DNA from 3 places in the Variovorax sp. PvP013 genome. Region 2 is predicted to be linked to each of the others. Evidence: predicted binding sites of a transcription regulator. Region 2 holds the regulator's gene; each other region holds the start of a gene.
The links. The regulator LexA, encoded in region 2, represses DNA repair genes until DNA is damaged. The targets are predictions, from matches to a motif close to ACTGTATNNNNATACAGT.
Positions count from the first base shown of each region.

Region 1: the regulator LexA is predicted to act here: its motif matches at 1,055-1,072, upstream of ABID77_RS01445 (PA0069 family radical SAM protein).
Region 3: the regulator LexA is predicted to act here: its motif matches at 2,218-2,235, upstream of imuA (translesion DNA synthesis-associated protein ImuA).

Region 1 covers NZ_JBNDLF010000001.1:290,184-300,348, forward strand. Annotated here, with positions in the region: gene glgB (1,4-alpha-glucan branching protein GlgB) at 1-869, opposite strand, end outside; gene ABID77_RS01445 (PA0069 family radical SAM protein) at 1,077-2,165, shown strand; gene ABID77_RS01450 (hypothetical protein) at 2,187-2,813, opposite strand; gene ABID77_RS01455 (gluconokinase) at 3,027-3,596, shown strand; gene ABID77_RS01460 (methyl-accepting chemotaxis protein) at 3,609-5,213, opposite strand; gene ABID77_RS01465 (3'-5' exonuclease) at 5,413-6,099, opposite strand; gene fghA (S-formylglutathione hydrolase) at 6,096-6,965, opposite strand; gene ABID77_RS01475 (alpha/beta fold hydrolase) at 6,973-7,908, opposite strand; gene ABID77_RS01480 (S-(hydroxymethyl)glutathione dehydrogenase/class III alcohol dehydrogenase) at 7,901-9,022, opposite strand; gene aroQ (type II 3-dehydroquinate dehydratase) at 9,150-9,602, shown strand; gene ABID77_RS01490 (DNA-3-methyladenine glycosylase I) at 9,559-10,165, shown strand, end outside.
Region 2 covers NZ_JBNDLF010000001.1:715,690-725,854, forward strand. Annotated here, with positions in the region: gene ABID77_RS03440 (MotA/TolQ/ExbB proton channel family protein) at 193-822, shown strand; gene ABID77_RS03445 (ExbD/TolR family protein) at 842-1,264, shown strand; gene lpxK (tetraacyldisaccharide 4'-kinase) at 1,266-2,276, shown strand; gene ABID77_RS03455 (Trm112 family protein) at 2,257-2,439, shown strand; gene kdsB (3-deoxy-manno-octulosonate cytidylyltransferase) at 2,445-3,215, shown strand; gene adk (adenylate kinase) at 3,357-4,013, shown strand; gene ABID77_RS03470 (asparaginase) at 4,098-5,123, opposite strand; gene lexA (transcriptional repressor LexA) at 5,196-5,870, shown strand; gene ABID77_RS03480 (hypothetical protein) at 6,004-6,363, shown strand; gene ABID77_RS03485 (D-2-hydroxyacid dehydrogenase family protein) at 6,459-7,466, shown strand; gene ABID77_RS03490 (ABC transporter ATP-binding protein) at 7,553-9,388, shown strand; gene ABID77_RS03495 (hypothetical protein) at 9,448-9,588, shown strand; gene ABID77_RS03500 (DUF2868 domain-containing protein) at 9,679-10,165, shown strand, end outside.
Region 3 covers NZ_JBNDLF010000001.1:390,786-400,950, reverse strand. Annotated here, with positions in the region: gene ABID77_RS01960 (Y-family DNA polymerase) at 1-1,253, opposite strand, end outside; gene imuA (translesion DNA synthesis-associated protein ImuA) at 1,222-2,199, opposite strand; gene ABID77_RS01950 (DUF3140 domain-containing protein) at 2,308-2,643, opposite strand; gene ABID77_RS01945 (DODA-type extradiol aromatic ring-opening family dioxygenase) at 2,787-3,626, opposite strand; gene ABID77_RS01940 (LysR family transcriptional regulator) at 3,720-4,742, shown strand; gene ABID77_RS01935 (3-hydroxyacyl-CoA dehydrogenase) at 4,763-6,283, shown strand; gene ABID77_RS01930 (oxepin-CoA hydrolase, alternative type) at 6,291-7,070, shown strand; gene ABID77_RS01925 (Crp/Fnr family transcriptional regulator) at 7,123-7,842, shown strand; gene ABID77_RS01920 (phosphotransferase) at 7,886-9,007, shown strand; gene ABID77_RS01915 (MOSC domain-containing protein) at 9,033-9,623, opposite strand; gene glmM (phosphoglucosamine mutase) at 9,629-10,165, opposite strand, start outside.

The sequences.
Region 1 (10,165 bases), 430 kb from region 2:
ATCAGGAAGCTGCGGACCTCGTTGCGCCCGTAGTTGAAGATGCTCGAGTTCCATTCCGGATGGAAGCCCTGGCGCGGATCGGCGTGCTCGAAGAGGTGCGTGCCGTCGAAATAGCCCAGCCCGTGCTGGTCGGTGGGGAAGTGCGAGGGCACCCAGTCGAGCAGCACGCCGATGCCGCGCTGGTGCATGTGGTCGACGAAGGCCATGAACTCCTGCGGCGTGCCGTAGCGCGAGGTCGGCGCGAAGTAGCCGGTGGTCTGGTAGCCCCAGGAGCCGTAGAAGGGATGCTCGGTCACCGGCATCAGCTCGACGTGCGTGAAGCCCATCTCGACCACGTAGTCGGCCAGCCGCTCGCCGAGTTCGGCCCACCCGAGCATCTCCCCGTCCTGGCGCTGCCAGGAGCCCGGGTGCAGCTCGTAGATGGACATCGGGGCGTCCAGCGCATTCTTCGGGCCACGTCCGGCCATCCACTCGGCGTCGTTCCATTCGTGCTCGAGCGACCAGACGCGCGAGCCGGTGGCGGGCGCCTGCTCGGCGTAGAAGGCGAAGGGGTCGGCCTTGTCGACCACGTAGCCGTTCTGGGTCGAGAAGATCCGGTACTTGTAGACCGCGCCGCGCGTGGCCTCGGGGGCGAAGCCCTCCCAGATGCCGCTGCCGTCGTCGCGCAGCGTCAGGCGCGTGGCCTGGTCGTTCCAGTGGTTCCAGTCGGCGACGACGGAGACGGCCCAGGCGTTGGGGGCCCAGACGGCGAAGGAGGCGCCGCCTCCCTCGTGCAACTGGCAGCCCATGGTCTCGTGGAGCCGGGCATGCCGGCCCTCGCGAAATAGCCAGACGTCCTGCTCGCTCAGGCGCGGTTGTTCGATGTGCACGGGTGGAGTTCCTCGGTCCGTGCCGGAGGATTCCGGCAGCTTCTTATGAGGACCATTGGAACGCATGCGTGCGGACACTCCGGTGACAGCGTGCGCTTTGACGTGTCGGACGATGTCTATCTTCTGACCGTGCAAGACCCGTGGCGACGTTCAATTCCAAAGTTCTCGTTTTTGCAGCGTCGAAGACTGTGTATAACCACAGGTCTCATGGCCGACGCATTCATCCCCCTGCAGGCGCTCAAGGGCCGTGGCGCCGCGACGCGCATCGCCCACCGCTTCGAGCGCGACGCGCGCGATGCCTTCGACGACGGCTGGGGGACGCTGGAGGAAGGCAGGGCCGACGGTCCGACGCCGCCCGAGACCCAGGTGCGCTTCGAGGACGCGAAATCCGCCCTCAGCCGCAACGACTCGCCCGACATCCCCTTCGACTGCTCGCTCAACCCGTACCGGGGCTGCGAGCACGGCTGCATCTACTGCTTCGCCCGGCCGACGCACGGCTACCTGGGGCTGTCGCCGGGCCTCGACTTCGAGACCCGCCTGATCGCCAAGGGCAACATCGCCGAGGTGCTGCGCGCCGAACTCGGCCGCAAGGGCTACCGTCCGAGCCAGATCGCCATCGGCACCGCCACCGACTGCTACCAGCCGATCGAGCGCGAGCTGAGGCTCACGCGCGCCGTCCTGGAGGTGCTGCAGGAAGCCCGCCACCCGTTGGGCATCGTCACCAAGTCGAGCGCGGTGGAGCGCGACCTCGACATCCTGGCGCCGATGGCGGCCCAGCGGCTGGCCGCCGTCTACGTCACCGTCACCACGCTCGATCCCGTGCTGGCCCGTGCCCTGGAGCCGCGCGCCGCCGCACCGCACCGGCGGCTGCGCGCCATCCGCGCGCTGGCCGAGGCCGGCGTGCCGGTGGGCGTGAGCGTGGCGCCGCAGATCCCGTTCGTGACCGAGGACATGGAGCAGGTGCTCGAGGCGGCCTGGGAAGCCGGCGCGCGCAGCGCCTTCTACACGGTGGTACGCCTGCCGTGGGAGGTGGCGCCGCTGTTCAGGCAGTGGCTCGACCTGCACTACCCGCAGCGCGCCGAGCGCGTCATGGCACGCATCCAGGACATGCGCGGCGGCAAGGACTACGACGCCGACTTCGCCACCCGCATGAAGGGCAGCGGCCTGTGGGCCGACCTGATCCGGCAGCGCTTCGTGAAGGCGACCAGGCGCATCGGCTTCGGCCGCGAGCGCATCGCGCTGGACCTGGGGGCGTTCAGGCCGCCGGGGGCGGCGGGGCAGGGGAGTCTGTTCTGAAGCTCCGCCGAGGGTGGGGCATCAGAACAACCCCGACGCCTGCGCCGCGTCGATCACCGACTTCGCCAGCGCCGCCGACTGCGCGCGCAGGTCCTGCGACGGCGCGGCCACGAAGCTCGTGGTCCAGACCAGCCGCCCGGTGCGCGCGTCGGTGACGCGGCCGTTGGCGGAGAAGCCGGTGCTGACCTGCGAGCCGCCGATCGGCACGCCCAGGCCGATGCCGCCGCCGCCGCCCCGGCCGAAGCTGAAGCCGCCGATGCCCAGCGACATGCCCGACCCGACGCTGGCGGTCGCCGGCGTCAGCGCCAGCACGATCACGGCCTTCGCGCCCAGGCCGGCCGCGTTGCCGACCAGCTGGCCGTCGAGCTGGCGATCGGTCATGAAGGTGGCGCCGGCGGGCAGCACGACCGGCTGCGCGCCCTTGGACAGCACCTCCTGGAACAGGGCGTCCTGGCACAGCTGACGCAGCGCCGCGTCCGGGACGTCGCAGGCCACCAGCACCTTCTGGCCCTGGAGGAAGCGGGATTGCGCGCCCAGCACGGGGTCGACCCACTGGGCCTCCGGCCGCGGCGTCGAGGCGCAGGCGACGAGCAGGGTGGTGGCCAGGGCGAGGGCGGCGGGGCGGGCAAAGCGGAGGAGTGTGTTCATGGCGGTGGACTCGATGGATGGATGAGCGTCGGCAAGGCCCGTCGACGACCTGTCCGGGGGCGGACGGAGGGTCTTCCCTCGGTGGTGGGACTTGTCCGTCGTCCGGCGCATGCCGAGAATCGGGCGCGTCGCCGCCTTCCGGCGCAGTACAAAGACGGCCTGCGCAGTCAGCCGTCATCCGATCCTCGCTTCGTCTCCTCCACACCTCGCACCATGTCCCAAGACCCCGCCGCCGATCCGACCCGACCCTCCGGCCCCGCCACCGCCTGCTGGCTCGTCGTCATGGGCGTCTCGGGCTGCGGCAAGTCCACGCTCGGCGCCGCGCTGGCCGAGCGTCTGCACCTGCCGCTGATCGAGGGCGACGACTTCCATCCGCCGGCCAACGTTGAGAAGATGAGCGCCGGCACCCCGCTGACCGACGCCGACCGCGCCGGCTGGCTCGACACCCTGGGGCATGCGCTGGCCGACGCCCGCCACGGCGCGGTGCTCACCTGCTCGGCCCTCAAGCGCGACTACCGGGAACGCCTGCGCGCGGCGGTGCCCGGCCTGCGCTTCGTCTTCCTGGCGCTGGAGCGCGACGAGGCCGAGCGCCGCGTCGCGGCCCGTTCGTCGCACCACATGTTTCCGGCCAGCCTGGTGGCCAACCAGTTCGCCACGCTGGAGTCGCCCGTCGGCGAGCCGGGCGTGATCGACGTGCCGGCGACGGCGCCGATGGCGCGGTCGGTGGAGGCGGTGGCGCGGTGGCTGGAGCAGGCGTCCGCTGCGGGCCACGATCGCGCCTGATCGCCGTCGGCGCTAGAACGCCAACGCCAGGGTGCCGTCGCGGTCCATGGCCGCATGCGACCTGCCACCCAGCTTGAAGAACGCGACCGCGTGGACGAGGTGTTCGGCCTGTCCCTTGAGGCTGTCGGCGGCGGCGGCCGACTCCTCCACCAGCGCCGCGTTCTGCTGCGTGGCCTGGTCCATCTGCGTCACGGCCTCGCCCACCTGCGACACGCCCTGGCTCTGCTCAATGCTGGCCGTGCTGATCTCGGCCATGATCTCGGTGACGCGCTGGATCGAATCGACGACCTCCGTCATGGTCGTGCCGGCCCGGTCGACCAGCAGCGTGCCCTGCTCGACCCGCGCGACGCTGTCGCCGATGAGCGTCTTGATCTCCTTGGCGGCATCGGCGCTGCGTTGCGCGAGGTGGCGCACCTCGCTCGCCACCACGGCGAAGCCCCGGCCCTGCTCACCGGCGCGCGCCGCCTCCACGGCCGCGTTGAGGGCCAGGATGTTGGTCTGGAACGCGATGCCGTCGATGGTGCCGATGATGTCGCCGATGCGCCGCGAGCTCTCCGAGATGCCGCGCATCGTGTCGACGACCTCGGCCACCACCTCGCCGCTGCTGACGGCCACGACGGACGCGTTGCCAGCCAGCCGGTTGGCCTGCTGGGCGTTCGCCGCGTTCTGCCGCACGGTGGAACTGAGTTCCTCCATCGAGGCGGCGGTCTCCTCCAGGGCCGAGGCCTGCTGCTCGGTGCGGGCCGACAGGTCGAGGTTGCCCTGGGCGATCTGCGCGCTGGCGGTGGCGACGCCCTCCGCGTTGCGCCGCACGTCGCCCACCACGAGCGCGAGCTGCTTCTGCATCTGTGCGAGCGCCTGCAGCAACTGGGCGGTCTCGTCGCGGCCTTCGCTGCGGATCTCAGCGGACAGGTCGCCCCCGGCGATGGCGTTCGACGCATCGACGGCCAACTGCAGCGGACGCGTCACCATGCGCACGATCCATGCGGTGAGTGCGGTCGTCATCGCGACGGCCAGGACCAGGATGACGATCATGTCGAGGATGCCCTGGTCGTAGGCCGCGCGCGCGATCGACGCCGATGCGTCCGCGCCCTTGCGATTGAGCGTCACCAGGGCGTCGAGTGTCTTCGCCGACGCCTGATAGGCGGTGCGACCGGATCCGGTCAGTCCCTCGAGTGCCGCCGCATGGGATTCCCTGGTGCCCGTGCGGATGAGCGCCTCGGTCTTGTCCATGGCGGACAGATAGGCATTCAATTGACCGACATAACGATCCGCCAATTCACGTTCTTCGGGGCTCGAGATCAAATCCCTGTATTTCGAGATGCTGCTCTCGATGGCCTGTCGGGCGATCCTTTGATTGCTCAACAGGTCCCTGATCTCGTCGGCGGGCACGTCGAGCAGGGTCTGGATTTCGAACCGCCGCAAGTCGTTCGCCTGAACGCGTATTTCTCCCAGGACGGCGATGCTGGGAATCCAATTGCCGGCCATCTCCTCGGTCTCGTGCCCGAGCCTTCGCATCCCCGTCAGGCTGGCGGCACCGATGAACATGCTGATTAGCAGCATCAGCAGAAAGGAAAAACCCAATTTGGTTCGCAGTCGAAAATCAGAGAGCTTCATTTCCAGGAATCTTGTAATACTTATAAATTAATACAATAGATTTTATCCTTTTTATATACAAAATTAAATAATCTGTTTGTATTAATCTTCGGCACTATTTCCTGGTTTGCAATCGAACATCGAGGATGTCGCGTCGCAATTCGAGCGATGCGGCATCGACTGCTCGTCCGACCGGGCGACGCGGCGCGGGCCGCGTCCTTCAAGCCGACAATGGCAACGGCGTCAGTGACGGCGCGTCCAGCCCCAGCGCCTCGCTCACGCGCAGCGCCGCGTAGGCATCGTTGGCGGCGTAGCAGACCTGGCCCTCGGACAGCTGCTTCGCCGCCCAGTTCGACGTCGTCTGCTTGCGCGACTTCACGAAGCGCCGGCCGAAGACCATCGCCACGGCGCCCTTGACGCCCACCGAGTTGCGGAACCCGCGCCGCTTGAAGACGGTGTCGAGATCGACCACCGCCTGCGGCTCGATGCCCAGCGTGTGGCGGATCTGCGTGCGGTCGCCGGCCAGGCCGAAGCCGACCTTGGTCAGCGCGCTGGAGGCCAGCAGGTGGGCGGCGGCGGCGCGGCAGTCGGGGTCGTGCAGCTGGAACACCCATGCCTTGTCGAGCGAGGCGAACTGCACCACGTGCGGGCCGGTGGAGACCTCGTGCTTCAGGAAGGTCGGCTTCGATTCGGTGTCGAAGCCGACCACCCGCAACGCGCCGACGGCGGCCAGCGCGCCGGCCGCCTGCTGCGCCGTCGAGACGACCTCGATGTCGCGCATGCCCAGGCCCTCGAAGACGTCGAGCAGCGCGATCTCCTCGCGCGTGGGGACCTGCGGCCGGTTGGACTGCTGCATCCGCGTCGGGGCCGCGGGGGCTTCGGGGGCGCCGTCGTCGCGCCCGCTCACGCCGCCGCTCCCAGTTGCCGCGCATGGTGCGCGAGGTGGTCGCCGACGACGCTCTGCACGAAGTAGTAGCCGTGGTCGTAGCCCGCGTGGCGGCGCAGGGTCAGCGGCTGGCCGATGGCGGCGCAGGCGGCTTCGAGCAGTTCCGGCCGCAGCTGGCCGGCGGCGAGGAATTTGTCGTCCAGTCCCTGGTCGACCAGGATGCCGCCGGGGTAGGGCGGCGTCGGCTGGTGCTCCATCAGCACGGTGGCGTCGTGCTCGACCCAGCGCGTGCGGTCGGCGCCGAGGTAGCCGGTGAAGGCCTTCTCGCCCCACGGGCAGCGCATCGGCGCGCAGATCGGCGCCAATGCCGAGAGCGACCTGAACACGCCCGGGTGCCGCAGCGCCAGCGTCAGGGCGCCGTGGCCGCCCATCGAGTGGCCGAAGACGCCCAGGCGCGACCTGTCGATCGGCAGGGCGGCGCCCAGCAGGGGCAGCAGCTCGTCGATCAGCCAGCTCTCCATGCGCCAGTTGGTGGCCCAGGGAGCCTCGGTGGCGTCGAGGTAGAAGCCGGCGCCGACGCCGAAGTCCCAGCTGTCGGCCTCGCCCGGCACGTTCGCGCCGCGCGGGCTGGTGTCGGGCGCGACCAGCGCCAGGCCCAGCTCGGCCGCCAGCCGCTGGGCGCCGGCCTTGGTCGGGAAGGTCTCCTCGTTGCAGGTCAGGCCGGCGAGATAGACGACGGCGGGCACCGGCCGGTCCGGCGCGGCCTGCGGCGGCAGGAAGACCGAGAAGCGCATCGGCCGCTGGGTCTCGCGCGAGTCGTGTTCGCAGAAGCGCTGCGTGCCGCCGAAGCAGCGGTGCTCGGAGAGGGTCTTGAGTGCGTCGGTCATGGGTTGGTCAGGGGGCGGTCGAGCGCGGTGCGGGCGCGATGACGTCGAGGACGGCGTCGGCGAAGGCCCGTGGCTGTTCCTGCGGCGGGTTGTGGCCGGCGCCGGGCACGACGCGGTGCTCGTGGCGGCCGGTGAAGTGATGCGCGTGGCTGGCGGTGCCGCCGACCGACATCACGCCGTCGTCGCCGCCGTCGAGCGTGATGGCGGGCACGGTGATGTCCGGCTGCTCGGCCAGACGCGCCTCGATGTCTTGTACCGCCGGATCGCCTGCCACCAGGCCGTGGCGATGGCGGTAGGAGTGGATCACCACGTCGACGAAGTCCGGGTTGACGAAGGCGGCGGCCGTGCGCGCGTAGGTGGCGTCGTCGAAGGCCCAGGTGGGCGACCACAGCGACCACAGCAGCCGGCAGAGTTCCTCGCGGTTCTGTTCCAGTCCGGCGCGCCCGCGTTCGGAATGGAAGTAGTACTGGTACCAGTGGCGATGCTCGTTCGCGGGCGGGGCCGGCCTGCCGGCGGCGGCGATGTGCTGGAGGTTGTAGCTGTTGCACGAGACCAGGCCGATGCAGCGCTCGGGCCACAGCGCCGCGACGATGCAGGCCGCGCGGCCGCCCCAGTCGAAGCCGGCCAGCACGGCGCGCTCGATGCCCAGCGCGTCGAGCAGCGCGAGCAGGTCGGCGCCGAGCGCGGCCTGCTCGCCCGAGCGCGGCGTCGCGTCGTCGACGAAGGAGGTCGGTCCGTAGCCGCGCAGGTAGGGCACGATCACGCGGCAGCCCTGCGCGGCCAGCAGCGGGGCGACCTCGGTGTAGGCGTGGACGTCGTAGGGGAAGCCGTGCATCAGCAGCACCGGCGTGCCGTCGGTCGGGCCGCTCTCGTGGAAGGCGACGTCCAGCACCCCGGCGCGCACGCGGCGCAGGTCGCCGAGCGAGGCTTCGGCATCAGTCATACAGCACCACGCCGCGAATCGACTCGCCGCGCTTCATCAGGTCGAAGCCCTTGTTGATGTCTTCCAGCGGCATGGTGTGGGTGATCAGGCTGTCGATGTCGATCTTGCCTTCCATGTACCAGTCGACGATCTTCGGCACGTCGGTGCGGCCGCGCGCGCCGCCGAAGGCCGAGCCCTCCCAGTGGCGCCCGGTGACGAGCTGGAACGGCCGCGTGCTGATCTCCGCGCCGGCCTCGGCCACGCCGATGATGATGCTGCGACCCCAGCCCTTGTGCGTGCATTCGAGCGCCTGGCGCATCACCTTCGTGTTGCCGATGCACTCGAAGCTGTAGTCGGCGCCGCCGTCGGTGAGCTGCACGATGGCGTCGACGATGTTGCCGCCGGCCGCCTCGATGTTCTTCGGATTGAGGAAGTGCGTCATGCCGAACTGGCGCGCCATCGCCTCGCGCTCGGGGTTGAGGTCGACGCCGATGATCTTGTCGGCGCCCACCATCTTCGCGCCCTGAATCACGTTCAGGCCGATGCCGCCGAGGCCGAACACGACGACATTGGCGCCGGCTTCGACCTTGGCCGTGAAGATCACCGCGCCGATGCCGGTGGTCACGCCGCAGCCGATGTAGCAGACCTTGTCGAAGGGCGCGTCCTCGCGGATCTTGGCCAGCGAGATCTCCGGCGCGACCGTGTAGTTGCTGAAGGTCGAGGTTCCCATGTAGTGGAAGATGGGCTTGCCGTCGAGGCTGAAGCGCGAGGTGGCGTCGGGCATCAGGCCCTTGCCCTGGGTGCCGCGGATGAGCTGGCACAGGTTTGTCTTGCGCGAGAGGCAGAACTTGCACTGGCGGCATTCCGGCGTGTAGAGCGGGATGACGTGGTCGCCCTTCTTCAGCGAGGTCACGCCGGGGCCGACGTCGACCACGATGCCCGCGCCTTCGTGGCCCAGGATGGCCGGGAAGATGCCCTCGGGATCGGCGCCCGAGAGCGTGTAGTAGTCGGTGTGGCAGATGCCGGTGGCCTTGATCTCGACGAGCACCTCGCCGAACTTCGGCCCCTCGAGGTCGACGGTTTCGATGGTGAGGGGCTGGCCGGACTGCCAGGCGACGGCGGCTTTGGTTTTCATGGAAGGGTCCTTGAGGAGAGGGGACGGCGCATGCCGTGGACGAGCGAGCTTAAAACGGTTCGACGACCGACATAATGACCGCCCCCATTCCCGTCCCAGGCCCCAGGCCACCATTCGGAGACCGCCCATGAAGAAGATCCTCGTCCTCAACGGCCCCAACCTCAACCTGCTCGGCACGCGCGAGCCGGCGCAGTACGGTCACGAGACCCTGCCCGACGTCGTGCGCCTGTGCGAGGAAGCCGGCGCGAAGCTCGGCATCGAGATCGAATGCCGCCAGTCGAACCACGAAGGCGCGCTGATCGACTGGATCCACGAGTCCGGCCGCGAGGTCGCCGCCGGCCGGCTGCTGGGCGTGGTGTTCAACGCCGGCGCCTACACCCACACCTCGGTCGCGCTGCACGACGCCATCAAGGGCGCCAGCGTGCCGGTGATCGAGCTGCACATCTCCAACGTGCACGCGCGCGAGGCCTTCCGCCACCACTCGTACATCTCGCCGGTGGCGCGCGGGATCATCGTCGGCTTCGGCGTGAAAGGCTATGCGCTGGCCATCGAGGCGCTGGCGCGACTCGAGGAAAGATGACGGCGCGGGCCCGTCGCCATCGCCGGACGTACCTGCGTCCAGTGCCGGCGACGGCCTCTTCGTCGCCGACGACGACGGTCTGGCGCGCTGTCACTGGTGCCGGGCGACACCGGCCTACCGGCACTATCACGACCACGAGTGGGGCTTCCCGGTCACCGACGACCGGCGCCTGTTCGAGAAGCTCTGCCTCGAAGGCTTCCAGGCCGGCCTGAGCTGGCTCACCATCCTCAACAAGCGCGAGCATTTCCGCCGCGCCTTCGCCGGTTTCGACGCCGAGGCCGTTGCGCGCTTCGATGCCGCCGACGTCGCGCGGCTGCTCGCAAACGCGGGCATCGTGCGCCATCGCGGCAAGATCGAGTCGACGATCAACAACGCCCGCCGCGTGATCGAACTGCGCCGGGAGTTCGGCTCGCTCGCCGCCTACGCGTGGCGCTTCGAGCCCGAGGCGTCGGCGCGGCCGGCGCGCGTCACGGCGCAGGCGCTGGCGGCGTTCACCACCTCGGCGGCCTCGACCGCGTTGTCGAAGGACCTGAAGAAGCGCGGCTGGCGTTTAGTCGGGCCGA
Region 2 (10,165 bases):
CGATTGGGAAAAGTGGTGCTCAAAATTCGTTCGACCTAAGGCGAGCCCCGGCCGGCGGGCCTCGGAGCGACTTTCAAGCGTACTTGCTCACAAAGTTATCCACAGATTCTGTGTGCCAAAGTTGGCGTTTTCGGATGCCGGGGTGCGGTCGGCACGGCGGTCATAATCGCCGCGCATTGGGAGGGACCCGTCTTGTTTTCCATCATAGTTGCCGCCGGCTGGCCGATCTGGCCCCTGCTGGCCTGTTCGATCCTGGGGCTCGCGCTGGTCATCGAGCGCTTCATGAGCCTGCAGCGCGCGCGCGTCGTGCCCTCCAGACTGCTCGACGACGCCATCACGGCTTCGCGCAACGGCGTTCCGGGGCCGGAGGTGGTCGCCAAGCTGGAACGCAGCTCGGCCCTCGGGCAGGTGCTGGCGGCCGGCTTCCGGGCCCTGGTCAGCGACCCGCACTGCACCGACGACGACCTGCGCGCGACCATGGAAGCCGCCGGCCGGCGCGTCGCGCACCAGCTCGAACGCTGGCTGCCGGCACTCGCCACCATCGCCTCCGCCGCGCCGCTGCTGGGACTGCTGGGCACGGTCATCGGCATGATCGAGATCTTCGGCTCGCAGTCGGGTGCGGGCGGCATGGGATCGGGCAATCCGGCCCAGCTCGCGCAGGGCATCTCCATCGCGCTCTACAACACCGCCTTCGGCCTGATGGTGGCCATTCCGACATTGATGTTCTGGCGCTACTTCCGCACCCGGGTCGACGGCTACCTGCTGCAGCTGGAACTGGCCGGCGAACGCTTCGCCCGCCACCTCGGCACGCTGCGGACCTGAGGCCATGACGCGCCCACGCATGCAGTTCCGCCGCGCGTCCCGCGACGAACCGGAGATCAACCTGATCCCGTTCATCGACGTGCTGCTGGTGGTGCTGATCTTCCTGATGCTGTCGACCACCTACAGCCGCTTCACGGAGATCCAGCTGCGCCTGCCCGTGGCCGACACCGAGACCCGGCGCGAGCAGCCACGGCAGGTCGTCGTCGCCGTGGCCGCCGACGGGCGCTACCTGATCGGCAAGGCGCCGCTGGCCGAGTCCGGCGTGGCCGCCCTGGCCACCGCGATCGGCGCGGCGGCGGACGGGCCGGACAGCGTGGTCGTCATCGACGCCGACGAGCGATCCACTCACCAATCCGTCGTCCGTGTGATGGAGGCCGCGCGCCGCGCCGGGCTGACGCATGTGACCTTCGCCGCGCGTTCGTCGAACGCACCGGGCGGCTGAGGTGGCGCTGCGGCACGTGTGGTCGCGGCGCGGCGCCGCGGCCTGGGCGCTGCGGCCGGTGGCATGGCTGTTCGGCGTCCTCGCCGCGCTGCGACGCGCGTTCTTCGCCCTGGGCTGGCTCCAACGCGAAGGCGTGCCGGTGCCGGTCGTCGTCGTCGGCAACGTGGTGGCCGGCGGCGCCGGCAAGACGCCGGTCGTGATGGCCATCGCGCGGCATTTCCAGGCGCGCGGCATGACCGTGGGCATCGTCTCCCGGGGCCATGGCCGCAGCACCGACGACTGCCGCGAGGTACACGACGACAGCGACCCGCGCGAGGTCGGCGACGAACCGGCGCTGCTGCGGCGCGCCACCGGGGCGCCGGTCTTCGTCGCGCGTCGGCGCGTGGAGGCGGCGCGCGCCCTGCTGGCACGGCATCCCGGCGTGCGGTTGATCGTCAGCGACGACGGCCTGCAACACCTGGCGCTGCGCCGCGACGTGGAGATCTGCGTCTTCGACGATCGCGGCGTCGGCAACGGCTGGCTGCTGCCGGCCGGACCCTTGCGCGAACCCTGGCCGCGCGCGTGCGACCTCGTGCTGCACACCGGCGGACGGGCCGACACGTCGGCCGCCCGCGCCATCCCCGGTTTCGGCGCGCGTCGCGCCCTGGCCGACCACGCGCTGCGCGGCGACGGCACCACCGTGCCGCTGGCCGATCTGCGCGACCTGCCGCTGGTGGCGGTCGCCGCCATCGCCAAGCCGGAGAGATTCTTCTCGATGCTGCGCGAGCGGGGACTGGAGCCCATGGCGTGCATGGCCCTCCCCGACCACGACGACTTCGCCGGCTGGACGCCGCCGGTATCCATCACCGGTGCGGCGCCACCGACCGTCGTCTGCACCGAGAAGGACGCCGTCAAGCTGTGGCGCCGGTGGCCTGCTGCGTTGGCCGTGCCGCTGGTATTCGAACCCGAGCCGGCCTTCTTCGAGGCACTGGACGCGAAGCTATCATCGGTCGATGGATTCCAAGCTGCTTGAACTGCTCGTCTGCCCCGTGACCAAGGGACCGCTGACCTGGGACGCCGCGAGGCAGGAGCTGGCATCGCGCAGCGCGCGCCTGGCCTACCCCGTGCGCGACGGCATCCCGGTGCTGCTCGAGAACGAGGCCCGCCCGCTGTCCGACGACGAACTCGGGCTCTGACGCCGGTGACGCCCTTCGTCGTCCTGATCCCGGCCCGGCTCGCCTCCACCCGGCTGCCCGACAAGCCGCTCGCCGATCTCGCCGGCGTGCCGATGGTGGTGCGCGTCGCGCAACGCGCCCGCCTTTCGCAGGCCCGCCGCGTCGTCGTCGCGGCGGACAGCCCGCGCATCGTCGAGGCCTGCGAGACGCACGGCGTGGAGGCACTGCTCACACGCGACGACCATCCGAGCGGCAGCGACCGCCTGGCCGAAGCCTGCGCCCGACTCGCCCTGGACGACGACGAGATCGTGGTGAACGTGCAGGGCGACGAGCCGTTGATCGATCCGGCGCTGGTCGACGCCGTGGCGGCAACCCTGCGGTCCGACACCGACGTCGCCATGAGCACAGCCGCGCACGCCATCGACTCGCTGGAGGATTTCCTCAATCCGAACGTCGTGAAGGCGGTGCTCGATGCGCGGGGCCACGCGCTCTATTTCAGCCGCGCGCCGATTCCCTGGTGGCGCGATGGCGCAAAGGACGCGGCAGGGCTGCGCGCCCTGCCCACTTCACCCGCGCCGTTGCGACACATCGGGATCTACGGCTACCGGGCCGGCTTCGTGCGCCGATTTCCGACTCTGGCACCGGCACCGGTGGAAGCCACCGAAGCCCTGGAGCAACTGCGTGCGCTTTGGCATGGATTCCGCATCGCTGTGCATGTGAGCGAATTGCGCCCCGGTCCGGGCGTCGACACACCGGAAGACCTCGTCCGCGTGCGCGCCTTGATCGAACGGGCTTGATCTTCGGAGACGGTCGACGGCGAGTGTCGATGTCGGGAATTCACTGATGTTGACGCATGTTATTCTCAAGATAACCTGCCTTGTGGAATCAATAAGTATTCACGGGGCGAAAAAGAATTCCAAAAAACGTCCGAGGACACCATGAGACTCATTTTGTTGGGCGCCCCCGGCGCGGGCAAAGGCACGCAGGCCGCCTTCATCTGCCGTCAATTTTCGATTCCGCAGATCTCCACCGGCGACATGTTGCGTGCGGCGGTCAAGGCCGGGACGCCACTGGGCCGCGAGGCCGCGGCCGTCATGGCCTCGGGCGCGCTCGTCAGCGACGATCTGATCATCAACTTGGTGAAGGAACGCCTGGCGCTGCCCGATTGCGCGAACGGCTTCCTGTTCGACGGCTTTCCCCGTACCCTGCCCCAGGCCGACGCCATGCGCAGCGCCGGCGTCAAACTGGACTACGTGCTGGAGATCGACGTGCCCTTCGGCGACATCATCGAGCGCATGAGCGGACGCCGCTCGCATCCCGCATCGGGCCGCACCTACCACGTCAAGTTCAACCCGCCGAAAGTCGAAGGCAAGGACGACGTCACCGGCGAGGACCTGATCCAGCGCGACGACGACCACGAGGACACGGTCCGCAAGCGACTCGACGTCTACAGCCAGCAGACCCGTCCCCTGGTCGACTACTACTCGCAATGGGCGCAAAACGAACCGGACGCCGCGCCCAAGTACCGCGCCATCAGCGGCGTCGGCACCGTGGACGAGATCACGCAGCGCGCGCTGGCGGCCCTGAGCGACTGACCCCCGGATCGCCGGGAGCGCATGACCCGGCGATCGAACGCACACGCGGCGGATCGATGGCGACGAGGTCGTCGTCGATCGCCGTCACGCGTCCCTCGAACCGATCAACTCCAGCAACAACGCGATCCGCGCCTTGACGGGCGTGAGATCGTTCGCGCTGCGCAGCCGAGCGGATTCGCCCGGCACTGCCTCTTCCTCTCCGGGCGGGCTCACGATCCGCCCGCCGGCGCAGCGCGTGGCCCGCAGCACGGCGATCCCTGCTGCCTGCGCCCGCAATGCCGCAGCCTGCAGATCCCGATGGACGGTGCCGTTGCCGGTCGAGGCGACGACCAGACCGTGCAGCCGGTCGGCGGGAGCCCCCATCGCGTTCTCGCGCACCAACAGATCGACGAGTCGGCCGTCGGTCCCGGCATGGCTGGTCACGATCTCCACGCGCGGCCAATTCGCGGGCGGCATCCGGGCCATCGCCTCGAAACGCCGTCGCGCGGCGTCCCGATCGGATTCCGGCCAGTCACGCAGCCGGCGCAGCACCTCCTCCTCCACGTATCCGAGCACTCCTGCATCGCCGGAATCGAACGCATCGAGCCGGTAGGTCTGCACCTTGCGCACGTCGTGGGCACCGTGCACGGCGCCGGCGGCGACCGCGCACACGCCCCGCGCGCCCGGCGTGGCGGCCACGGCGATCGCGTCGCGAAGGTTCTGCGGACCATCGGGCGCCAACGCGGTCGACGGGCGCATGGCGCTGACCAGCACGATCGGCTTCATCGGCGCCAGGACGCATTGCAGGAAAAAGGCGGTCTCCTCCAGCGTGTCGGTGCCGTGCGTGACAACGACGCCGACCACGTCCGCCTCGGCCAGCCAGGCGGCGCAACGCAGCGCCAGCGTCTGCCACGTCGCCGCATCCATGTCCTTGCTGTCGAGCTGCGCGATCTGTTCGGTGACCAGCACCACGCCTGGCGGCGCGTCGATGCCGTGGAGCATGTCCGCGACGCCGATCTGTCCAGCGACATAGCCGACGTTGTCGCCCGTGGCGGACGCCTTGCCGGCGATGGTGCCGCCAGTGCCGAGCACCACGATGCGCGACCTTCGGTTCAGAGGGTTGTCGACCATGTCTTGCAAACTTTCAAAAACTGTTCAAAAATACAGATACTGGATGTCCAGACAGTACCGCAAGGAGCTTCCATGCCATTTCCCATCAAGCTTACAACCCGGCAGCAGCAGATCCTCGACCTGATCAGCGCGGCCATCGCCCGCACGGGGGCGCCGCCCACACGGGCGGAGATCGCGGCCGAGCTGGGATTCCGTTCCGCCAACGCAGCCGAAGAGCACCTTCAGGCCCTGGCGCGCAAGGGCGCCATCGAACTCGTCAGCGGCACGTCGCGCGGCATCCGCCTCAAGGGCGACGCCCTGCGTTCGCTGAACGCATCGCGCAACAACCAGTTCTCGTTGGCATTGCCCGGCACCTCCCAGCTGCCGCTGCCGCTGGTCGGCCGCGTGGCGGCGGGCTCGCCCATCCTGGCGCAGGAACACGTCGAACAGACCTACTACGTCGAGCGGACCATGTTCCAACACCAGCCCGACTACCTCCTGAAGGTGCGCGGCATGTCGATGCGCGACGCCGGCATCATGGACGGCGACCTGCTGGCGGTGCAGTCCACGCGCGAGGCCCGCAACGGGCAGATCGTGGTGGCGCGTCTGGGCGAGGAAGTCACGGTCAAGCGCCTCAAGCGCACCGGCGAAGCCGTCGAGCTGCATGCCGAGAACCCCGACTACCCGACCATCTTCGTGCAGCCGGGCGAGCCCTTCGAGATCGAAGGACTGGCGGTCGGCCTGATCCGCAACACGATGCTCATGTAGCCGGTCCGCGCTCCTGCGGCACGACGGGTGGCGGGCGCTGGGCGCCCGGCCACGGCTCCGTCACGCCCCGACGATCCTGAATCCGCCGGTGTCCGCCACCGTTCGACAACCCCTCAGTCCACTGGAGATCCGCATGGGAATCGCTTTGCTCGCCTTGGTCGACCTGCTCTCGCCGCTGCAGTCCCTCGCCAACCGATGGATGCCGACGCGCCCGTCGAGCCCCGACGACACGGCGCAACCACGTCGCGTTCCGGCACGTCCGCTGCGTGGCCCCCGCGCCGGGGCGGTCGTCGAAGCGGACCGCCTGCCGCCGCACGCCGTCGCGACGCCGCGGCCCCTGCGCGTCGTCCGCACGGTCGACGCCCAGCGCTGCGGCGGCGTGACCGGACGACTGGTGCTGTCGGGCCGGCTGGTCGACGTCTGCGCCGAACTCGACCGGCTCGCGGCCCTGGAAGCCGCCGAACTGTCGCGCAGCGCCGGCACGCTGCACTGAGCGGGACGAGCCGTCGGGCGGGTCGGCACGGGCGGCCGATTCCCTTCGACGGCGCTGGAAATCGCGCTCCGAATGGCGAGGCACAATGACACGCCATGAACATTGTGATCCTCGACGACTACCAGGATGCGGTGCGCAAGCTGCGCTGCGCCGCCAAGCTCGATCCCTACACGGCCAAGGTCTATACCAACACGGTCAAGGGCATCGGCCAGCTCTCGATCCGGCTCAAGGATGCCGACGTGATCGTGCTGACCCGGGAACGGACGCCGATCTCGCGCCAGCTGATCGAGAAGCTGCCCCGGCTCCGGCTGATCTCCCAGACCGGCCGCGCCGGCTCCCACATCGACATCGCCGCCTGCACCGACCACGGCGTCGCGGTGGCCGAGGGCGTCGGATCGCCCCTGGCGCCGGCCGAGCTGACCTGGGCGCTGATCATGTCGGCCATGCGCCGGCTGCCGCAATACATCAGCAACCTCAAGCACGGCGCCTGGCAGCAGTCGGGTTTCAAGTCGGCCTCGATGCCACCGAACTTCGGTCTCGGCTCGGTGCTCAAGGGCAAGACGCTGGGCATCTGGGGCTACGGGCGCATCGGGCAGCTGGTCGCGCGCTACGGGCAGGCCTTCGGGATGCAGGTGGTGATCTGGGGTCGCGAGGCCAGCCGCGAACAGGCGCGCTCCGACGGCTTCCAGGTCGCGCCCAGCCGCGAGGCCTTCTTCGAGACCTCCGACGTGCTGACGGTGCACCTGCGCCTGAACGAGTCCACGCGCGGCATCGTCGGCTTCGACGACCTCTCGCGCATGAAGCCCACCGCGCTATTCGTGAACACCTCGCGCGCCGAGCTGGTCGAGCCCGACGCCCTGCTGACCGCGCTCAATCGCGGCCGGCCGGGCATGGGGGCGGTGGACGTTTTCGAGAGCGAGCCGCCGCTGCAGGGCCATGCGCTGCTGCGCCTTGAAAACTGCATCTGCACGCCGCACCTCGGCTATGTCGAACTCGACAGCTACGAGTCCTACTTCGGTCAGGCCTTCGACAATGTCGTCAACTTCGTGCAGGACAATCCGACGAACATCGTGAATCCCGAAGCGCTGCAGCGACGCCGCTGAAGCGCTCTCGACGTCGCCATCCGGTCTACGGCGGTGGACGGCGGCACCGTCATGGTGGGGGGCACGTCACAGAGAATTCCCCGATCGTGTTCCGTTTCTTCGAGAAGCTCCTTCCCCCCTACCCCGCGGCCGAGCCGGCCGTGCCACCCGCCCGGTTCATCCCCTTCCTCTGGGCCTGCACGCAGGGCACCCGGGGTCTGATCGCGACGATGGGCCTGCTGACGGCCGTCATCGCCGCCTTCGAGGCCTGGCTGTTCGCCATGCTCGGGCGCATCGTCGACTGGCTCGGCAGCCAGTCGCCGGCGCGCCTGTGGGAGGACCGCGGCACGACGCTGACGTGGATCGCCGTCGCGCTGTTCGCCAGCATCTTCGTGGTGGCGCTGCAGACCATCGTCAAGCACCAGGCGCTGGCCATCAACCTGCCGATGCGGCTGCGCTGGAACTTCCACCGCCTGCTGCTCGGCCAGAGCATGGCGTTCTACCAGGACGAGTTCGCCGGCCGCATCACGGCCAAGGTGATGCAGACGGCCATCGCCGTGCGCGACACGATCTTCGTGCTGGCCGACGTGCTGATCGCCATGGTGGTCTACGTCTCGACCATCATCGTGCTGGCCGCCGTGCTCGACCGCCAGCTGATCTGGCCCTTCGCCGTCTGGCTGGTGCTCTATGTCGCGGCGCTGTGGTTCTTCGTGCCGCGGCTGGGCAAGGTCGGCAAGGCGCAGGCCGACGCGCGCGCGCTCATGACCGGTCGCATCACCGACGCCTACACCAACGTCGCCACCGTCAAGCTGTTCTCGCACACGCACCGCGAGGCCGGCTTCGCGCGCGAGGCCATGCAGGAGTTCCAGGTCACCGGCAACGCGCAGATGCGGCTGGTCAGCGCTTTCGAGATCGTCAACCACGCGCTCAGCATGGGCCTGACCGCCGGCATGGCCGGCATGGCGCTGTGGCTGTGGTCGCAGGGCACGGTCGGCGTCGGCGCGGTGGCCGCGGCGACGGCGATGGCGCTGCGGCTGCAGGGCATGTCGCACTGGATCATGTGGGAGATGACCAGCCTGTTCGAGAACATCGGCACGGTCCAGGACGGCGTCAAGACGCTGTCGCAGCCGCGCAGCGTGCTCGACGTGCCGGACGCCCCCACGCTCGCGGTGCCGCGCGGCGAGGTGCGCTTCGAGCACGCGAGCTTCGCCTACGGCAAGGAAGGCGGCCGTCGCATCATCGACGACCTGAACCTCACCGTGCGCCCGGGCGAGAAGATCGGCTTGGTCGGACGCTCCGGCGCGGGCAAGTCGACGCTGGTGAACCTGCTGCTGCGCTTCCACGACCTGGAGAGCGGGCGCATCCTGATCGACGGCCAGGACATCGCCCGCGTCACGCAGGATTCGCTGCGCAAGCACATCGGCATGGTCACGCAGGACACCTCGCTGATGCATCGCTCGGTGGCCGACAACATCGCCTACGGCCGCCCGGACGCGAGCGACGACGAGGTCGAGGCCGCGGCCGAACGCGCCGAGGCGCACGTCTTCATCCGCTCGCTGGGCGACGCCAAGGGCCGCATCGGCTACGACGCGCATGTCGGCGAGCGCGGCGTGAAGCTGTCGGGCGGGCAGCGCCAGCGCATCGCCATCGCACGGGTGATGCTCAAGGACGCGCCGATCCTGCTGCTCGACGAGGCCACCAGCGCGCTCGACTCGGAGGTCGAGGCCGCGATCCAGGCCAGCCTCTACCGCCTCATGGAGGGCAAGACGGTGATCGCCATCGCGCACCGGCTCTCGACCATCGCCGCGATGGACCGCCTCATCGTGCTCGACGAGGGCCGCGTGGTGGAGGAAGGCGACCATGCCTCGCTGCTGGCGCAGAACGGCCTGTATGCGCGCCTGTGGTCGCACCAGAGCGGCGGCTTCCTTGGCGAGGATGCCTGAATACCGATGGTTTAGCGAAGTGACCATTAAGTCGGAAGTCCTACATGGCTCATTGCCCGTTGCCGACAGTCGATTTCCGCGACGATGGGAAGGTCATTCCATCGTCAATCACGAGGAGCGCCTTCATGAATTCAATCATCTACATCGTCGGTCTGGTCGTGGTCGTGGTGGCCGTGCTGTCGTTCTTCGGCCTGCGCTGAACCCTTTCTTTCCAACGTCCTGCATGCCGGGATCGCACGGGGCCGCCATCGCGGCCCCGTTTCGTTTTCCGACGCGTCACTGACGATCACATGGCACCGGACGTCGACTTTTCCATTCCATCGGCACGCCGCGATGCGCTGGTCACCGAGGCCGTCCGGCTCATCGAGGAAACAGGACCGCTCGACGACGACGGCGCCCTGCGCACGGCGTACGCGACGGACGGCACGATGCAGGAACGCATCGCCATGCGCGCCCGGATCCTGGGCCGGCGCATCGGGCTCGACGACGAGATCGACCGCGCGCGGCACTGGGCGCCCTGGATCGCAGCCGCCCTGGTGGTGCTGATCGTGGCGGCCGGCCTGGCGCTGGCCGGCGGCGTCACCGGCGGCGGCGACCGCCGCATCAACGTCATCGCCGCCCTCGTGAGCCTGCTGGGCGTGCATCTCCTCACCCTGATCGCCTGGCTGTTCGGCCTGGTTCTGCCGCTGCGCCTGTCCGACCGCCCGCGCGCGTCGCTGGGCTGGCTGTGGGCGACGCTCACGGCGCGCGTGGCCGGCGGCCGCCAGGGCCAGGCGC
Region 3 (10,165 bases), 320 kb from region 2:
TCCGGGTCGGCATCGGCTTCGTCGTCGTCGCTCCACCAGCCGGTCTCCAGCCGCTGTGGTCCGGCCAGCCGGACCAGGCGTCCCTGGTAGCAGGGATGGCCGTCGCGCACGTCGAGCGGCAGCGGCTCGGGCAGGAGCCAAGCCGGCCACAACACCGCGGCGGACGGGGCGCCGCTGTCGCCAGTGCCGCCGGTGAGCGCCGTCGTCGTCGCCGACGCCCGCGGCGCGCGCAGCGCCGGCAGCCAGCGCTGCATGCGCTCGGGCCGATGGTCGGCCCGCGTCACGGGCACCACCACCTGCCGCGCCCCCAGCCGCGCGCTCAGGCGCTCGACGAGTTCGTGCAGGCGATCGCCCGGGCGGTTGTCCTCGGGCAGGAAGCTCGCGCTGGCACCGACGCACGGCGCGGTGTCGAGCGAGCGCAGCCGCAGCCAGCTCGCGGGCGCGGCGAGCGTCGTCGACGCCAGGCGCTCGCCCATCAGCCGGCGCAGGTGGACGACGTCCTGCGTGGCCTCCGAGGTGCGCACGACGAGGGCCTGGTGCGGCGGCAGCTCGACGCCCTCGTGGCGCCGCCGGTCGAGCGTCCACTGCAGTTCGAGCGCGCGCACGCCGCGCTGGCGCGCGCGCAGCCAGACCTGCAGCGCGCCGAGCAGCCGCTGAGCCGCCCACATCAGCTCGGGCGCGGTCTCGGCCAGCGCCGGCAGCTCGATCCTCTGCTCGAAGGACTCGGGCAGCGTCAGCCAGGCGTGGCGCTCCGGCCGCAGCCCCCAGGCGACGTCGAGCGCCTCGCGCAGCGCGGGGCCGAAGCGCCGCGACAGGCCGGCGCGCGGCAGCGCCGCCACGTCGCCCCAGGTGGTGCAGCCCATGCGCGCGAGCAGGTCGAGCCGGTCGCGCGCCGCCGTCAGCGTGTGCAGCGGCAGGGCCGCGGGGATGTCGGCGGGCGGCTGGCGACCGGCGGCGAACAGGCGCAGCCGGGCTAGCGCGACCGGCGCGGTGGCGCCCAGCACCTTGCGCAGCCGGTGGAGCGGCACGGGATTGAGGGCGTCCATCTGCCGCAGGAGCTGTCGCTGCCCGCCCCACAGGCGCTCGCAGGCCGAGACCTCCAGCACCAGCGCCTCGTCGAGCCAGGCCACGCGCGGGGTGAACTGCAGCGCCCACCAGCCGAGGGCCTCGGTCGACAGGACGGGGGACGGCGGCGCGCCCACCTCGGCTTCGATCTCAGCCTCAGGCTGCCACCGCAACGCGATCCACTGCATCGGACGGCCCTCCTTCGAGTCCCGGCGCGCGCGGGGCGACCGGCATCGCCGGCACCGCCGACGTGGCGGCCACCGCTACCGTCGCCGTCGCCACTGGCGCTGCCTTTCCGGCCTCGTCCCGTTCCGGCGCCCGCCGACGCTGCGAAGCGGCGCGCAGCAGCATCGCCAGGCGCTCGTCGCGGGCCGGCAGCGCGAGGGGCGCGGCGAGCGGCGGACCGCGGCGCTTGAGCACGTCGACGTCCATGCGGCCGGCGGGATCGCCGGCTCGGGCGTGACCGGTCTCCCCGGCGGCATCCGCGTCGGTGCCGTGCCGGGCCTCGATCGCGGCGAGACGGCCCGTCGCCGTGCCGGGCCCGCGCGGCCCCGCCGGCGCGGCCTCCCGCACGGGCACGCAGCGCACGCGCAGCCGCAACCGCGCCGGCGAGGCGGTCTGGGCCTGCGCCTCGGGACGGAAGACGAACAGCAGGTTCTCGTGCCGGGCGGCGGCCAACTGCAGCCGGCGCAGGTCGGCGGGGCGCGCCTGCGGCAGCCAGGCCAGCACGGCCGCCACGTCGGCGCAGCGCAGGGCCTGCTCACAGGCCCAGGCCCGCGCGACGGCGCCGTCGCCGCGGACCCACAGCAGGGCCTCGACGGGCAGGCCGCCGGCGGCCAGGACCGGAGCGAACGGCACCCGGGGGGCGCCCACCAGTACCACCCGCCCGCCGCGCAGCCGCACCGCCAGCGCCAGCGCCGGCAGCAGCAGCTGCCACACCTGGGTCTCCGGCGCCGCCTGCAGCACCTCGGTCAGCGCCCCGACCGGCCAGCCGCCGCCGGGCAGTTGCGCATCCAATGCCCCGTGGCCGGTGGAGACGACCCGGGCCTCGGCCGAGGCCAGTTCGTCGCCATGCCAGACGTCGGAACGCGCGGCCGGCGCAGGCGCTTCAGGGACGGGGGAAGGGAAGGCCATGATCGGAAAAAGGATTTGACTGTATTTTTATACAGTATCCTGATCCGATGCAAGCGTTGCGCGGCACGAAACCGCTCCCCGTCTCCCGTCAGCCGATGTCGGGGAAGGTCAATCCTTCGCGGGATCGTGCCCCCAGTTCATGAGCGAATGGCGCCAGGGGGTGTCCTCGATGTCGCCCTCCGGACGCTGCGCCAGGTGCCGATGCACGTAGCCGACCACCTTGGCCATGTGCCGCAGGTCGGCCTGCGTGCGCTTGTCCTTGCGCTTGCCGAGGATGTCGACGATGCGCCGGCCCGAGCGGTGCCCGACCGACTCGCCCTCTCCGGTGGCCGACCAACCGACGGTCTTGGATTCGGAGGTCTTGAGCCATTTGCCGAGCTGCGCGGCGGTCATGTTGACGGCTTCGTCGAAGTCGGCGGTGATCTTCTGCTGCTTGTCTTCCATCGGAATTCCTCGCTTCGCGGTTCAGGGTGAAAAAACGAGGAGTGACGATGGCGCACCGCTGTGGCACCGGCGCGTCGGCTTGGGACGGCCAGCGGCGTCAGGCGGCGGCGCGGGCGGTGCCGGCAGGCACGCCCGCGCCGCGTTCAGGCCAGGGCGCCGAAGCGGAAGCTCGACACCGCGATGCCGCCCATGAAGTCGTCCTCGTGGTAGATGCGCTCGGCGGCCTCGCCCTCGGCCGCGCCGGCGGCCACCATCAGCGGGATCAGGTGCTCCTCGCGCGGATGCGCCAGGCGCGCGGCGGGTGCCGACGCCCAGTCGACGAGCATGGCGTCGCGCCGGTCCGGCGAGGTGCGCACGACGGCGTCGTCGAGCCAGTCGTCGAACGCGTGCGAGGCGTCGCGCGCGCGCGGGCCGAAGTTGCGCAGGTTGTGGTAGCTCAGGCCGCTGCCGACGATGAGCACCTCCTCGGCGCGCAGCGGCGCCAGCGCCCGGCCCAGGGCCAGGTGCTCGGCCGGATCGAGCCCCCGGCGCAGCGACAGCTGCACCACCGGCACGTCGGCCTTCGGATAGATGGCGGCCATCGGCGAGAAGGTGCCGTGGTCGAAGCCGCGCGCGGCGTCGAAGGCGGCCGGCAGGCCGGCGCCGGCGATCAGGGCCTGCACGCGGTGCGCGAGCGCGGGGTCGCCGGGGGCGTCGTAGCGCACCTGGTAGGTGTGCTCCGGGAAGCCGCCGTAGTCGTAGATCATGGGCGGCCGGGCGTGGCCCTGCACCGTGAAGGCGTCGGCCTCCCAGTGCGCCGACACCATCAGGATGGCGCGCGGCGCGGCGCCGATCCGGCGCGGGATGTCGGCCAGCGAGGCGGCCAGGCGGTCGTAGGTCGCGCCGGTCCGCTCCCTCATCCACGGCCACGGACCGCCGCCGTGCGAGATGAAGTAGGTCGGCAGGATGCGGGATGCGGGCGATGGAATGGATGAAGTCGTCATGCGGTGCTCCTTGGTCGAAGCCAGTCTAGGTGTTTCCCCTGAGGAAATCGATGGCCTAAGATTCATGCTTCCGTTTCTTCCCGAGAAATCATCATGGACCGGCTCACCAGCCTGCGCGTGTTCCGCGAAGTCGTCGACGCGGGCAGCTTCTCGACCGCCGCCGACCGGCTGTCGATCTCCGCGCCGATGGTCAGCAAGCACGTCGCCCAACTGGAAAAATCGCTGGGCGCGCGCCTGCTCCACCGCAGCAGCCGCCACCTGAGCCTGACCGAGGCCGGCGAGACCTGGCACGCCCACAGCGCCCAGGCGCTGGACATGCTCGACGCCGCCGAGGCCGCCATCGGCCAGCGCCACGCGGCACCGCGCGGCCAGCTCAAGGTGAGCGCGCCGGTGTGGTGCGCCACGCCGTGCTTCGCCGAGGCGCTGGCCGCCTTCCGCGAACGCTGCCCGGAGGTGCTGGTCGACATGCACTTGGCGAACCGCAAGGTCGACTTGGCCGCCGACGGCTACGACCTCGCCCTGCGCGCCACGCACGAGCCCTCGCCCGCGCTGATCGCGCGGCCGCTGTGCCGCGTGCCCTTCCACCTGGTGGCCGCGCCCGCGGCCCTCGCGCGCGACGGCACGCCGGCGGCGCCGGCCGACCTGGCGCGCCAGGGCGCCATCGTGCCGAGCTACGTCGACCTCGACGGCCACGCGCTGCAGGGTCCGGACGGCCGGACCGCGCCGCTCCACCTCTCGCCCGTGCTGCGCTCGGACGACACCACGCTGTCGCTGCATGCCGTGCGCGCGGGCATGGGCCTGGCCTTCCTGCCGGCCTGGCTGGTCGACGACGACCTGGCGCGCGGCGTCTTGCTGCGCGTGCTCCCCGGCTGGCGCGCGCCGCCGGTCACGCTGTTCGCCGTCTACGCCAGCCGTCGGTACATGGCGCCCAAGCTGCGCAGCTTCATCGACTTCCTCGGCGAGCGGCTCGCGGACGGCACGGCGGCTGCCGCTACCGTCGCCGGTGCCGACGCGTCCGCCCTGGATGGTCCCGATGCGCGCGGCGCGCGACTGGCGCAGGATCGTCGATCCGCCAGTGCCCCTGTGTCCCTTTCCGCTTCCTCCCCTTCCCTCTGACTCCTCAACGACCTTCCAACATGTCCCCTCAATATTCCCGGATCGGCGTCATCGGCGCCGGCGCCATGGGCCGCGGCATCGCTCAGATCGCCGCGCAGGCCGGCAGCGACGTGCTGCTGCTCGACAGTTTCGACGGCGCCGCCGCGCGCGGGCGCGACGCCGTCGTCGCGCAGTGGGAGAAGCTGCGCGAGAAGGGCCGGCTCGACGACGCCCAGGCCGGCGCCTTCGGATCGCGCCTGAACGTCGCCGCGTCGATGGCCGACCTCGCCGGCTGCGACCTCGTGATCGAGGCCGTGGTCGAGGACCTGGCCGTCAAGCGCGCGCTGTTCAAGGAACTCGAGGCGGTGGTCGCGCCCACGGCCACGCTGGCGACCAACACCTCGTCGCTGTCGGTCACGGCCATCGCCGCCGGGCTGGCGCGACCCGGACGCATCGCCGGCTTCCACTTCTTCAACCCGGTGCCGCTGATGAAGGTGGTGGAGGTGGTGGCGGGCTTCCGCACCGAACCCGAGGTCTGCGCCCGACTGGCCGCCTACGCGACCGAGATGGGCCACAGCGCGGTGCAGGCGCAGGACACGCCCGGCTTCATCGTCAACCACGCCGGGCGCGGCTTCGGCACCGAGGCCCTGCGCATCGTCGGCGAGGGCGTGGCCGACTTCGCCACCATCGACCGCATCCTGAAGGACCAGGCCGGTTTCCGCCTCGGCCCCTTCGAGCTGATGGACCTGACGGCGCTGGACGTGTCGCACCCGGTGATGGAGTCGATCTACCGCCAGTACTACGACGAGCCGCGCTTCCGCCCCAGCGTGATCACGGCACAGCGCCTGGCCGCCGGCGCGCTCGGACGCAAGACCGGCCACGGCTTCTACGACTACGCCGACGGCGTCCAGCAGGTGCCGCCCGAGGCGCCGGCACCGGTGGTCGACGAATTGCCGCCGGTATGGATCTCGCCGCGCGCGGCCCGGCGTGCCGAACTCATCAAGCTGGTGCACACGCTCGGCGCGCGGCTGGAGTCGGGCCAGGCGCCCTCCCAGGCGGCGCTGATCCTGGTCGCGCCGCTGGGCTTCGACGTCACCACCGTGGCGGCCGTCGAGCGGCTCGACGCCACGCGCACCGTCGGCATCGACCTGCTGGTCGACGACGCCGCCACGAAGCGCCGCGTGCTGGCCACCAACCCGGCCACGCGGCGCGACATGCGCGAGGCCGCGCACGCCCTGTTCGCGCGCGACGGCAAGGCCGTCAGCGTGATCCGCGACAGCGGCGGCTTCGTCACGCAGCGCGTGGTCGGCACCATCGTCAACATCGCCGCCGACATGTGCCAGCAGCGCGTGTGCTCGCCGGCCGACCTGGAGACCGCCGTGCGCCTGGGCCTGGGCTACCCGCGCGGGCCGCTGGCACTGGGCGACCTGTACGGGCCGACCAACATGCTGGAGGTGCTGTTCAACCTGCAGACCGTCTACGGCGACCCGCGCTATCGCCCGAGCCCGTGGCTGCGCCGGCGCGGCGCCCTCGGCCTGAGCCTGATGCACGAGGAGGAATGAAGCCGCCATGACCGCCGAACTCAAGAGCACCACCGAAGGCTGCACCATGGTGCTGACCCTGTCGAACCCCGAGCAGCGCAACGCGCTCGGCCCGGCGATCTACGCCGCCGGCATCGAGGCGCTCGACAGCGCCGCCGACAGCGACGAGATCCGCAGCGTCGTCATCGTCGGCGAGGGCGCCTGGTTCTGCGCTGGCGGTTCGCTGCAGCGCCTGCGCGACAACCGGCGCGAGGCGCCCGCCGTGCAGGCCGAGAGCATCGACGCGCTGCACAGCTGGATCGACTCGATCCGCACCTTCCCGAAGCCGGTCATCGCCGCCGTCGAGGGCGCCGCGGCGGGCGCGGGCTTCTCGCTCGCGCTGGCCTGCGACCTCGTCGTCGCGGCGCGCGACGCGATCTTCGCGGCCTCGTACAGCAACGTCGCGCTGACGCCCGACGGCGGCCTGAGCTGGCACCTCGCGCGCGCGCTGCCGCGCCAGCTCGCCGGCGAATGGCTGATGTGCGGCGAGCGCCTGGGCGCGCCGCGGCTGCACGAGGCCGGGCTGGTCAACCAGCTCGCCGACAGCGGCCAGGCGCTGGCGACCGCGCTCGCGCTGGCCGAGCGCCTGAACGCGCGCGCGCCCAACGTGCTCGCGAGCCTGAAGGAGCTGCTCAACGAGGCGCCGGGCGCGACGCTCGCCCATCACCTGGGCCAGGAGCGCGACCACTTCGTGCGCAACCTGCACCACCCCAACGCCGGCATCGGCATCGAGGCCTTCCTGGCCCGGGAAACGCCGCGCTACCCCTGAGGGCGTCCGGACCCCCTCGGATTCCCGCACCAGTCACTCACAGGACAGTCCCATGGACGAACCCATTCTTAACATCGACGAACGCGAGGCCATCAACGGTGGCCGCTGGTTCTCCTCCCTCTCCCCATCGCTGCGCCACGACATCCTCCGATGCGCCTACGTCAGACGTCACAAGGACGGCGAGCTCCTCACCGCGCGCGGCGACCCACCCGAGCAGTGGATCGCCTGCGCCAAGGGCGCGGTGCGCGTGAGCTCCACCACCGTCTCGGGCAAGCAGGTCACGCTGACCTACGTCGAGCCCGGCATCTGGTTCGGCGACGTGGCGATGTTCGACGGCGACCGCCGCACGCACGATGCCTACGCGCACGGCGAGACCACCACGCTCAACGTGGCGCGGGCCGACTTCCAGAAGATTCTGGCCACGCACGTCGAACTCTACGAGGCGCTGATGCGCCTGCAGGCGCGGCGCATCCGCCAGCTCTTCGGCCTGGTGGAGGACCTCAACACCCTGCCCCTGCGCGCCCGGCTGGCCAAGCAGCTCACGCACCTGGTGCGCAGCTACGGCGTGCCCAGCCTGGCCGACGGCAGCCAGATGCGCATCGGCCTGCATCTGGCGCAGGAGGAACTCGCGCAACTGCTGGGCGCCTCGCGCCAGCGCGTGAACCAGGAACTCAAGGCGATGGAGCGCGAGAACGTCATCCGCATCGAACCGGGCGGCCTGGTGGTGCGCGATCGCTCGGCGCTCCTGCGGATCGCCGAATCCGACAACTGATCATCGACATCGACCCGGCTTCGGCCATGGAAGGACCCGCGGCATGAGCCAGCAGACACCACCGACGCAGACACGGACGCAGCAGGATTTCGGCCAGTTCGTGGGCACGCGCGCCGTCTCGGGATCGCACGCCTTCGACGTCGACGCCCTCACGGGCTGGCTCGAGGCGCACCTCGACGGCTTCCGGGGACCGCTCACGGTCGAGATGTTCAAGGGCGGCCAGTCCAACCCGACCTACAAGCTGATCACGCCCGCCCAGAGCTACGTCATGCGCGCCAAGCCCGGGCCGGTGGCCAAGCTGCTGCCCTCGGCCCACGCCATCGAACGCGAGTACAAGGTCATGGCCGGCCTGGCGGGCACCGACGTGCCGGTGCCGCGCATGCTGTGCCTGTGCGAGGACGAATCGGTCATCGGCCGCGCCTTCTACGTGATGGAGTTCAAGACCGGCCGCGTGCTGTGGGACCAGAGCCTGCCGGGCATGGACTGCGTCGAGCGCGCCGCCATCTACGACGAACTCAACCGCGTCATCGCCGCCCTGCACAGCGTCGACTTCGCCGACCAGGGCCTGACCGACTACGGCCGCCCGGGCCACTACGTCGAGCGCCAGATCGCCCGCTGGAGCAAGCAGTACGTGGCCTCCGTCACCCAGCCCATCCCCGAGATGGACCGGCTGATGGAATGGCTGCCCGCGCACGTTCCCGCCAGCGCGCGCGACGAGCGCCACGGCTCGATCGTCCACGGCGACTACCGGCTCGACAACGTCATGTTCCATCCCACCGAGCCCCGCGCCGTCGCGGTGCTGGACTGGGAGCTGTCCACGCTCGGCCATCCGCTGGCCGACTTCAGCTACCACTGCATGTCGTGGCACATCGCCCCGGGCGCCTTCCGCGGGCTCGGCGGCGTCGACGTGGCGAGCCTGGGCATCCCCACCGAGAGCGCGTACGTCCGCCGCTACTGCGAGCGCACCGGCATCACCACGCCCGAGGCGCTCGCGCCCGACTGGAACTTCTACCTCGCCTACAACATGTTCCGCATCGCCGCGATCCTGCAGGGCATCGCCAAGCGGGTGGAGATGGGCACGGCGTCGAGCGAGCAGGCCGTGGCGTCCGGCCGCGGCGCATTGCCGATGGCGCGCATGGCCTGGGATTTCGCGCAGCGGGCCTGATCGCGGCGCCGCCGCAGGGGCAATCTCAGACCGGCTGCAGCGGCCGGGGCTCGCCCGGCGGCAGTTCGATGCGGATCGGGTCGCCCTCGCGCACCTCGCCGCTCTCCAGCACGATCGCCATCACGCCGGCCTTGCGCACCAGGCCGCCCCGGGCGTCGCGCCCCAGGGTGGCGGCCATCAGGCCGCGCTGGAAGCGGTCGAGCTGGCTGCAGGGATTGCGCAGGCCGGTGAGTTCGACGACCGCCGCCTCGCCATCCCGACCCAGGTGCAGCCGCGTGCCGGTGGGCAGCGCCAGCAGGTCGATGCCGCGCGTGGTGACGTTCTCGCCCAGGTCGCCCGCCCAGACGGCGAAGCCGGCTTCCATCAGCTCGTCGAAGAGTTCGGCATGCAGCAGGTGCACCTGGCGCAGGTTGGGCGCCGAGGCGTCGCGCGCCACGCGCGAGCGGTGCTTGACGGTGGCGCCGGCATGCGCGTCGCCGTCGACGCCCAGGCCGGCCGTCAGCCGGATCGACGGTTCGGCGAACTTGGAGAAGCTGTGCAGGCCGCTCGCATGGACGGCCGCGACGCGCGCGGCCGGGCCGTCACCGCGATCTCCGGGGTCGATCGACTCGCCCATCATGGTCAGGCGTCGAGCGTGGCCGCCAGACGCCGGGCGCAGGCGGTGGCCTGTTCGGCATCGCGCGCCTCGACCATGACGCGCAGCAGCGGTTCGGTGCCGCTCGGACGGATCAGCACGCGGCCGGCGTCGCCGAGCTCGGTCTCGACGCGGCGCGTCTCGGCCGACAGCGTCTGGTTGGCGCGCCAGTCCTGGCCGTGCTCGAGGCGCACGTTGAGCAGCACCTGCGGGAACAGCGTCACCTCGGCCAGCAGTTCGGCCACCGTGCGGCCGCTGCGCACGCAGGCCTGCAGCACCTGCAGCGCGCTGACGATGCCGTCGCCGGTGGTGTGGCGGTCGAGCGCGAGCAGGTGGCCCGAGCCCTCGCCGCCGAGCAGCCAGCCGCGCTTCTCCAGTTCCTCCAGCACATAGCGGTCGCCGACCTTGGCGCGCACGAACTCGATGCCCTGCGCGCGCAGCGCCATCTCGACCGCCTTGTTGGTCATCAGCGTGCCGACCACGCCCCGGGGCCGCTCGCCGCGTGCGATGCGCTCGTTGACCAT